3 regions of the Streptomyces sp. NPDC086023 genome follow, and region 3 is predicted to be linked to each of the others. Evidence: riboswitches for the same ligand, from Rfam matches in the RefSeq annotation. Region 3 holds a riboswitch; each other region holds the start of a gene.
The links. Region 3 has a riboswitch for thiamine pyrophosphate ahead of thiO (glycine oxidase ThiO). Riboswitches for the same ligand answer to the same signal wherever they lie in the genome.
Positions count from the first base shown of each region.

Region 1 (3,265 bases), on a different contig from region 3:
GCCATGCCGGCCTGGATCTCCTCGGCCTTCAGGTCCCCGCCGTGCTCACGCCGGATGTCCTGCGAGATCTTCATGGAGCAGAACTTCGGACCGCACATCGAGCAGAAGTGCGCGGTCTTGGCCGGCTCGGCCGGAAGCGTCTCGTCGTGGAACTCGCGGGCTGTGTCCGGGTCGAGGGCCAGGTTGAACTGGTCCTCCCAGCGGAACTCGAAGCGCGCGTCGGACAGCGCGTCGTCCCACTCCTGGGCACCCGGGTGGCCCTTGGCCAGGTCGGCGGCGTGCGCGGCGATCTTGTAGGTGATCACACCGGTCTTGACGTCGTCCCGGTTCGGCAGGCCCAGGTGCTCCTTGGGTGTGACGTAGCAGAGCATCGCGGTGCCCCACCAGGCGATCATCGCGGCGCCGATGCCCGAGGTGATGTGGTCGTAGGCGGGCGCGACGTCCGTGGTCAGCGGGCCGAGCGTGTAGAACGGCGCCTCCTCGCAGATCTCCTGCTGGAGGTCGATGTTCTCCTTGATCTTGTGCATCGGGACGTGGCCCGGGCCCTCGATCATGGTCTGTACGTTGTGGCGCTTGGCGATCGTGTTCAGCTCGCCCAGCGTCTTCAGCTCGGCGAACTGCGCGGCGTCGTTGGCGTCCGCGATCGAGCCGGGGCGCAGGCCGTCGCCGAGCGAGTACGTGACGTCGTACGCCGCCAGGATCTCGCAGAGCTCCTCGAAGTTCGTGTAGAGGAAGTTCTCCTTGTGGTGCGCGAGGCACCAGGCGGCCATGATCGAGCCGCCGCGCGAGACGATGCCGGTCTTGCGGCGCGCGGTGAGCGGCACGTACGGCAGCAGCACGCCGGCGTGGACGGTCATGTAGTCGACGCCCTGCTCGGCCTGCTCGATGACCGTGTCCTTGTAGATCTCCCAGGTCAGCTCCTCGGCCTTGCCGTCGACCTTCTCCAGGGCCTGGTAGAGGGGCACGGTGCCGATCGGGACGGGGGAGTTGCGCAGCACCCACTCGCGGGTGGTGTGGATGTTGCGGCCGGTGGAGAGGTCCATGACCGTGTCGGCGCCCCAGCGGGTGGCCCAGGTCATCTTCTCCACCTCCTCCTCGATGGAGGAGGTCACGGCGGAGTTGCCGATGTTGGCGTTGACCTTCACCAGGAACTTCTTGCCGATGATCATCGGCTCGATCTCCGGGTGGTTGACGTTCGCCGGGAGCACCGCGCGGCCGGCGGCGATCTCCTCGCGGACGACCTCGGGGGAGACGTTCTCGCGGATCGCGACGTACTCCATCTCCGGGGTGACCTCACCGCGGCGGGCGTACGCGAGCTGCGTGACGGCCTGGCCGTCGCGGCCGCGGCGCGGCAGGCGCGGGCGGCCGGGGAAGACGGCGTCGAGGTTCTTGAGGCCGCCGCGGGGCGAGGTGTGCTTGATGCCGTCGTCCTCGGGGCGCACGGGACGGCCCGCGTACTCCTCGGTGTCGCCGCGGCCGATGATCCAGTTCTCGCGCAGCGGCGGCAGGCCGCGGCGGACGTCGGTCTCGATCTGCGGGTCGGTGTACGGGCCGGACGTGTCGTAGAGCGTCACGTCCTTGCCGTTGGTGAGGTGGACCTGGCGAACCGGCACGCGGATGTCGGGGCGGGAGCCCGCGACGTAGCCCTTGTGCCAGCCCGGCTGGCGCTCGCTCTGGCCGTCCTGGCTGGTGGCAGGCGTGCGTGCATCCTGAATGGTCATGAGACCTATCTCCCTACGCCGGCATTACCCGGTAACAGGTTCGGCGGTCGACGCAGCCTCCTCCCGTACTCGTCGTCTTCGACGCGCGTACGGTGATCAGCGCCCTCTCAGCCCGGTGCTCCGAGCTCCCGCGTTGTGCAAAGGTGCCCCCACGCTAGCGTCATCTGTGGCGCGCTGAACAGTGGGCCCCCTCAACTCTTGCGATGATCGGCCGGTGACCACACCGCCGCAGCCTCCCGTCGACCCCCATGACCACACCGGCCACCCTGGCCCCGCAGAGGGTTACGGCGGGCCGGGCGAGCACGACTTCGGGCACGGAGCGTACGACGCCGGCGGGCACGGGCACGGGCACGGGCACGCAGGGAGCGGCGGGCACGGCGGCGGTCACGGCGGAGACGGCGGCGGGCACTCGCACGGCGGGCACTCGCACGGGCACGGTCCGGCCGCCCCCGTCTCGAAGCACCTGCGCAAGGTCATCGCCGCCGTGCTGATCCCGTTCGCCGCCGCGGTGGTGGTGGGCCTGGTCGTGCTGTGGCCCGGTGGCGCCCCCGCGCACGAGCGCACCGGCGTCGGCTTCGACCGCCAGACGCAGGAGGGGCGGGTCGCCACGCTCCAGCGGGTGGACTGCAAGGAGGTCAACGTCGCCCAGGTGCCGCCCACGGGGGACACCTCCACGCCCGAGGGGCGCGAGGCGCAGCAGCGGCAGACCGGGCAGTGCGCGAAGGCGACCATCGAGGTCACCACCGGTCCCGACAAGGGGCGTACGTTCCTGGAGATCGTCCAGCCGGGCGCGCCCCGGCAGTTGAGCGAGGGTCAGGAAGTCGTGGTCGCGTACGCGCCGGACGCCCCCCGCGACCTCCAGTACTCGGTGGTCGACGTCAACCGTGAGCTGCCTCTGGCGCTGCTCGCCGGCATCTTCGCGCTGGCCGTGGTGCTGGTGGGGCGCATGCGCGGGGTGTTCGCGCTGATCGCGCTCGCCGTCAGCTTCGCCGTACTGGTGCTCTTCATCCTGCCGGCGATCCTCCAGGGGTCGAACCCGCTGGTCGTCGCAGTGGTGGGGGCGAGCGCCATCATGCTGATCGCGCTCTACATGTGCCACGGCGTCACGGCACGCACCTCGGTCGCGGTGCTCGGGACCCTGGTCTCGCTGCTGCTGATCGGCGTGCTCGGGTCCGGATTCATCGGATCGGCGTTCCTGAGCGGGAACACGGACGACAACACGGGTCTGATCCACGGCCTCTACCCGGAGATCGACATGAGCGGCCTGCTGCTGGCAGGTGTGATCATCGGATCCCTGGGTGTGCTCGACGACGTCACCGTCACGCAGACGTCGGCCGTCTGGGAACTGCACGCGGCGGACCCCACGATGGGGCCGCGGGCCTTGTACCGCGCGGCCATCCGGATCGGCCGCGACCACATCGCCTCGGTGGTCAACACGCTGGTGCTCGCCTACGCCGGCGCGGCCCTGCCCCTGCTGCTGCTGTTCTCGATCGCACAGAGCAGTGTGGGCTCCGTGGCCAACAGCGAGCTGGTGGCCGAGGAGA
Region 1 is NZ_JBITRX010000004.1:286,070-289,334, reverse strand. Features, by position in the region: gene thiC (phosphomethylpyrimidine synthase ThiC) at 1-1,721, opposite strand, end outside; TPP riboswitch at 1,715-1,863, opposite strand; gene ACIF6F_RS10745 (YibE/F family protein) at 1,903-3,265, shown strand, end outside.
Region 1: linked by a shared signal. The riboswitch ahead of thiC (phosphomethylpyrimidine synthase ThiC) and the one ahead of thiO (glycine oxidase ThiO) in region 3 are both predicted to bind thiamine pyrophosphate.

Region 2 (3,265 bases), on a different contig from region 3:
GGGACCACAGGCCGCCGACGGTGCGTACGACCACGGCGTAGTTGAAGAAGACGTGCGCGAGGAGGATCGCCCACGCGGTGGTGTCGAGCCGTACGCCCCACAGCTCGTCCAGCATCCCGCCCCGGCCGAGCAGGGCCAGGAAGGCGGTGCCCACCACGACGGTGGGCAGCACGAAGGGGACGGTGACCACGGCCCGCAGCAGCTGCTTGCCCGGGAACTCGAAGCGCGCGAAGACGTATGCGCCGGGGAGCGCGATCAGCAGCGTGAGCGCCGTGGAGGCGAGCGCCTGCCAGGTGGTGAACCACAGCACCCCGGCGATGTCGGGCCGGCCGAGCACCTCGCCGATCCGGCCGAACTGCCAGCCGGTGTCGGTCCTGATCCCGCGGCCCACGATCGCGGCCACGGGCCAGGCGAAGAAGATCGCGAAGAAGGCGAGCGGCAGGGCCATCAGGCCCAGCCGCACCGCCGTGCCGCGCCGGGAGGAGCCCGCGGGCACCTCCCGGACCGCGTCCTGCGCTACTTCAGCACGAGCGAGGTCCATGCCCCGACCCACTGCTCACGGTTCTTGGCGATCGCGTCCGGAGTCACGGTCTCCGGCTTCTCGATCACCACGCCGTGCCTGGTGAAGATCTCCGGCAGCTTCGCGTCCTTGACCACCGGGTTCACGAACATCTGGAGCGGCATGTCCTCCTGGAACTTCGTGCTGATCAGGAAGTCCAGCAGGGCCTTGCCGCCCGCCTCGTTCTTCGCGCCCTGGAGCAGGCCCGCGAACTCGGTCTGGCGGAAGCAGGTGCCGGTGGAGACGCCGGTCGGCGCCACGGCCGGCTGCGGCTCGCCGTACAGCACCTCGACCGGCGGGCTGGAGGCGTAGGAGACGACCAGCGGACGGTCGCCCTTGGCCTTCTTGCCGCCCGCGGAGCCGGAGAAGCGCTCGTTGTAGGCCTGCTCCCAGCCGTCGACGACCTCGACGCCGTTGGCCTTGAGCTTGGTCCAGTAGTCCTTCCAGCCGTCCTCGCCGTACTTGCCCACGGTCGCGAGGAGGAAGCCGAGGCCGGGCGACGAGGTCGAGGCGTTCTCGGTGACCAGGAGGTTCTTGTACTCGGGCTTGACCAGGTCGTCGAGGGTGACCGGCGGGGCCAGCTTCCTGTCGGCGAAGTACTTCTTGTCGTAGTTGACGCAGATGTCGCCGGAGTCGATCGGGGTGACGCGGTGCTCGGCCTTGTCGAGCTGGTACTGCTCGGGGACCTCCGCCAGGCCCTTGGCCTCGTACGGGATGAAGATGCCGTTGTCGAGGGCGCGGGAGAGCAGGGTGTTGTCGACGCCGAAGAAGACGTCGCCGCGCGGGGAGCCCTTGGTGAGGATCTCCTGGTTGAGGGCCGCGCCCGCGTCACCGCTCTTGAGGACCTTGACCGTGTAGCCGGTCTGCTTCTCGAACTCCTTCAGCACGGCCGGGGTGGCGTTGAAGGAGTCGTGGCTGACGAGCGTGACCGTCTTCGACTCGGGCTTGCCGCTCGGCGCCGCCCCGTCCTTCTCGTCGCCGTTGCCGCAGCCTGCGAGCGCGGCCGCGCCCAGGGCGGTGGCCAGCACGGCGCCCGCCATCTTCTTGGTGGTGCTCACGGAACATTCCTCCTGGAGTGACCAGGAGAAGACGCGGCCCCGCCCCGGCGCTCTGGGAGCGGACGCCGGGGCAGGGCGCAACAGCTTGAGTGATGACCGAACTTCCTACCCGGAATGACCCGGGCGAGGTTCAGAGGGTCTGCGGCGTGACGGTGCCCGCACTCTCAGCGCTGTGGCGCTCCCCTGTCGGAATATGCAGATGTACGGGGCCAGGTTACCGCTCGCTGGCGGCGAGCTGTCCGCACGCTCCGTCGATCTCCTGGCCACGGGTGTCGCGGACGGTGACCGGCACGCCGTGGCCGGCGATGGCCTGGACGAAGGCCCGCTCGTCCTCGGGGCGGGAGGCCGTCCACTTGGACCCCGGGGTCGGGTTGAGCGGGATCAGGTTGACGTGCACCCGCTTGCCCTTGAGCAGGCGTCCCAGCAGGTCACCGCGCCAGGCCTGGTCGTTGATGTCGCGGATCAGCGCGTACTCGATGGAGATGCGGCGGCCGGACTTCTCGGCGTACTCCCAGGCCGCGTCGAGGACCTCGCGGACCTTCCAGCGGGTGTTCACGGGGACGAGGGTGTCGCGCAGCTCGTCGTCGGGGGCGTGCAGGGAGACGGCGAGACGGCACTTGAAGCCCTCGTCGGCGAACCGCAGCATGGCCGGGACCAGGCCGACGGTGGAGACGGTGATACCGCGCTGCGACAGGCCGAGGCCGTCGGGCTCGGGGTCGGTCAGGCGGCGGATGGCGCCGACGACCCGCTTGTAGTTGGCCAGCGGTTCGCCCATGCCCATGAAGACGATGTTCGACAGGCGGGCCGGGCCGCCCGGGACCTCGCCGTCGCGCAGGGCCCGCATGCCGTCGACGATCTGGTGGACGATCTCGGCGGTGGACAGGTTGCGGTCGAGGCCCGCCTGGCCGGTGGCGCAGAACGGGCAGTTCATGCCGCAGCCGGCCTGCGAGGAGATGCACATGGTGACCCGGTCCGGGTACCGCATCAGGACGGACTCGACCAGCGTGCCGTCGTGCAGCCGCCAGAGGGTCTTGCGGGTGGTGTCGTCGTCACAGCTGATGTGCCGGACCACGCTCATCAGGTCCGGGAGCAGTTCCTGCCGGAGCTTCTCGCGCGCGCCGGCCGGGATGTCGGTCCACTCGGCCGGGTCGTGCGCGTAGCGGGCGAAGTAGTGCTGCGAGAGCTGCTTCGCGCGGAACGGCTTCTCACCGATCGCGGCCACGGCCTCGCGCCGCTCGGCGGGCGAGAGGTCGGCGAGGTGCCGGGGCGGCTTCTTGGCCCCCTTGGGCGCGACGAAGGTCAGTTCTCCCGGAAGGGGGCGGGCCATGATCGGTTTCTCCTCAGTACGACGAGGCCTGGCCGGCCTCCGTGGTAAACGGAGCCGATGGCATTGGCGCGACCGGCGCCAGGAGACCTCACAGGGCGTCCCCCCGCGGCTCGCGGGGGACGAGAAAGGCGCGCCACTCGGGAGTGGCGCGCCTTCCAGGATACCCGGGACGGCTCAGCCGGTGCCCACGAAGAGCGCCAGCAGCAGCCACACCACCGGCGCGGTGGGCAGCAGAGAGTCCAGCCGGTCCATGATCCCGCCGTGACCGGGCAGCAGGGTGCCCATGTCCTTGATGCCGAGGTCCCTCTTGATCATCGACTC
Region 2 is NZ_JBITRX010000017.1:90,662-93,926, forward strand. Features, by position in the region: gene ACIF6F_RS28600 (ABC transporter permease) at 1-448, opposite strand, end outside; gene ACIF6F_RS28605 (thiamine ABC transporter substrate binding subunit) at 517-1,617, opposite strand; TPP riboswitch at 1,702-1,812, opposite strand; gene rlmN (23S rRNA (adenine(2503)-C(2))-methyltransferase RlmN) at 1,832-2,944, opposite strand; gene ACIF6F_RS28615 (phosphatidate cytidylyltransferase) at 3,119-3,265, opposite strand, start outside.
Region 2: linked by a shared signal. The riboswitch ahead of ACIF6F_RS28605 (thiamine ABC transporter substrate binding subunit) and the one ahead of thiO (glycine oxidase ThiO) in region 3 are both predicted to bind thiamine pyrophosphate.

Region 3 (3,265 bases):
CGGTGTTCGGCAGCACCTGGATCCCCAGCCTGGACAGCACCGAGAGCACCGAGCCCTGCACCGTGGGGTCCAGGCGGCGCATCGCCACCGTGGTCAGCTCGGTGCCGGAGGCGACCAGGGCGCGTTCCAGGACGTCCAGGCTGGGCGCGCCTCCGGTGCCCATGATCAGGCGGGAGGAGAAGGTCCGGCCGCCGAGGGTGAGGAGGTCCGACATGGTCAGCCTCCCTGCACCGCGGTCAGCACCTCGACCCGGTCGCCCTCGCCCAGGGCCGTCGCCGGCCACTGGCCGCGCGGCACCACGGTCTCGTTGACGGCGGCGGCCACCCCGGAGGGGGCCGAGGTCAGGGTGGCGACCAGCGCGTCCAGCGTGGTCCCGGGGGCGACCTCGCGGGGTTCGCCGTTCACGGACACGGTCATACGAGCGACTCCTCACGTACTGCTGCGGGGGAGAAGCGGCGCGGCGTGAACGCGCGTGCCACCTCCGGGAGTTCACCGGTGGCCAGCAGCTCCGCCATCACCTCGCCGGTGAGGGGGGTCAGCAGCACGCCGTTGCGGTAGTGCCCGGTGGCGAGGTGCAGGCCGGGCAGCTCCGTGGGGCCCAGCAGCGGGGCGTTGTCGGGGGAGGCGGGGCGCAGGCCGGCCCGGGTCTCGGTGAGCGGGAGTTCGGTCAGGCCGGGCACCAGCTCGTGGGCGTCGCGGAGGAGTTCGTACACCCCGCCCGCGGTGACGGTGGTGTCCCAGCCCAGTTCCTCGCTGGTCGCCCCGACGACCAGCTCGCCGTTCTCCCGGGGCACGAGGTAGACGTGGCTGCCGCGGACCACCGCGCGGACCGTGCGGGTGAGGAACGGCGCGTACGCTCCCGGCACCGTCAGCCGCAGCACCTGCCCCTTGACGGGCCGGACCGGCGGCACGACCTCCGGCGGCAGGCCGGCCAGCCGTCCGCTGTGGCTGCCCGCGGCCAGTACCACCTGGTCGGCGGAGAGTTCCTCGCCGGTGTCGAGCACGGCGCCCGCGGCGCGGTCGCCGGTGACGGTCAGCCGCTCCGCGGAGGTCTGGTGGAAGAGCACGCCGGCCCGCTCGCAGGCCGCGACCAGAGCGGCGGCCAGCCGCCGCGGGTCCACCTGGTGGTCGCCGTCGACGCGCAGCCCGCCGCGCACCCCGGGTGCCAGCATCGGCTCCAGGCGGCGGCACTCGCGGCCGGTCAGCCACTCCGACTCCAGCCCGCAGCGCCGCTGCAGCGCATGCAGCTCGCGCAGGTGCGTACGGTCGTCCGCGTCCAGCGCCACGGCCAGCGTGCCGCAGGCGCGGTAGCCGATGTCCAGGCCGCCGCTCGCCTCGGTCAACTCCGCCTCGAACTCGGGGTAGCGGGCGGCGGAGGCGAGGTTGAGGCCGAGCAGGGTCTCCTCGCCGTAGTGGAGTTCGGTCACGGCGGCGAGCATCCCGGCCGCCACCTGGGCGGCGCCGCCGCCCGGCCGGGGGTCGGCGAGCGCGGTGCGCAGGCCGCGCCGCGCGGCCCGCCAGGCCGTGACCAGGCCGATGATCCCGCCCCCGATGACGAGGACGTCGGATCCCTTACGAGATGAGTGCATGGGCGTCCAGCCCCTCCCTTCGCCGGCATGACCCGGATCAGGTTCGTACGGTCGGAGGCCGGCCAGCCTCCCTCTCAGCCCGGTCCGCCCGGGCTCCCGCGATAGGTACGGTGGCCAGACTATCCCCCGGCCCCGAGCGCGGGTAAGGCCGCCCGCGAGCACGCCGCGAGCGGCGCTCCGCCCCGGACGGACACCGACTTTCCTGACGATCCGTCAGGTGGTTAGGGTGTGCGGCGTGAGCGATCAGCTGAGTCAGACCCAGGACACGGCGCACGGCGTCGTCATCGTCGGCGCGGGCATGGCGGGCGTGCAGACCGCCGTGGCCCTGCGCGAACAGGGCTGGACGGGACCGGTGACCCTGCTCGGCGCCGAACCCCACCAGCCGTACGACCGGCCGCCGCTCTCCAAGGCGGTGCTGCTCGGCAAGGCCGAGGACTCCGCCTTCGACGTCGACTTCCAGGGGCTCGGCATCGAACTGCGCCTCGGCGTCGAGGTCACCGGGCTGCGCGCCGCCGACCACGAGGTGGACACCTCCGCGGGCCCGGTCCCGTACGCCACCCTGGTCCTCGCCACCGGGGCCGAGCCCCTCACCCTTCCCGGCACCGAGGGCGTGCCGGGCGTCCACCTGCTGCGCACCCTCGACGACGCCGAGCGGCTCAAGCCCGTGATCGCCGAGCGGCACGACATCGTCGTGGTCGGCGCCGGCTGGATCGGCGCGGAGTTCGCCACCGCCGCCCGCGAGGCCGGCTGCGCCGTCACCGTGGTCGAGGCGGCCCCCCGCCCGCTGGCCGGGGCCCTGCCGGCCGAGGTCGCCGAAGCGATGGCCGGCTGGTACGCCGAGGCCGGCGCCCGCCTGCTGACCGGCGCCCGGGTGGCCGAGGTGGCCCCCGGCGCCGTGGTGCTCGCCGACGGCACCGAGCTGCCCGCGGGCGCCGTGGTCGTGGGCATCGGCGCCCGGCCCGCCACCGGCTGGCTCGACGGCTCGGGCATCGACCGCGGCGCGGACGGGTCCGTCACCGCAGACGACCACCTGGCCACCTCGTTGCCCGACGTGTACGCGGTCGGCGACTGCGCCTCCTTCCCCTCGGCGCGCTACGGCGAGCGGCTCGTCGTCCACCACTGGGACAACGCCCTTCAGGGCCCCCGGGTGGTGGCCGCGAACATCCTGGCCGGGCCCGGCGGCGAGGCGCAGGCCTACGACCCGGTCCCGTACTTCTGGTCGGAGCAGTTCGGGCGCTTCGTGCAGTACGCGGGCCACCACGCCGAGGGCGACACGCTGGTCCGGCGCGGGGACCCGGCCGAGGCCGCCTGGTCCGCCTGCTGGCTGCGCGGCGAGGCCCTGGTGGCGGTGCTGGCCGTGGGCCGGCCCCGTGACCTGGCGCAGGGCCGCAAGCTCATCGAGAGCGGGGTCCCGGTGGACCCGGCCCGGGTGGCCGACGCCGCGGCCCCGCTGAAGTCCGCCGCCCGCTGACGCGCGGGGGTGCGGCTCGCCGTACCCCCTCCGGCACCGCCCGGGTACCGGCTGTCGGCCGGGGATGGCAGGCTTGTCCCGTGACCGAGATTGACGCAAAGATCGATGCTCTCGTCCCCGAGTGGCTCTACCTCCCCGACATCGCCGAAATGCTGGACGTTGAGGTGACGCGTATCCGCCAGCTGGTGAAGGAGGGCCAGCTGAT
Region 3 is NZ_JBITRX010000001.1:397,647-400,911, forward strand. Features, by position in the region: gene ACIF6F_RS01795 (thiazole synthase) at 1-214, opposite strand, end outside; gene thiS (sulfur carrier protein ThiS) at 217-417, opposite strand; gene thiO (glycine oxidase ThiO) at 414-1,589, opposite strand; TPP riboswitch at 1,587-1,699, opposite strand; gene ACIF6F_RS01810 (NAD(P)/FAD-dependent oxidoreductase) at 1,888-3,060, shown strand; gene ACIF6F_RS01815 (Rv2175c family DNA-binding protein) at 3,141-3,265, shown strand, end outside.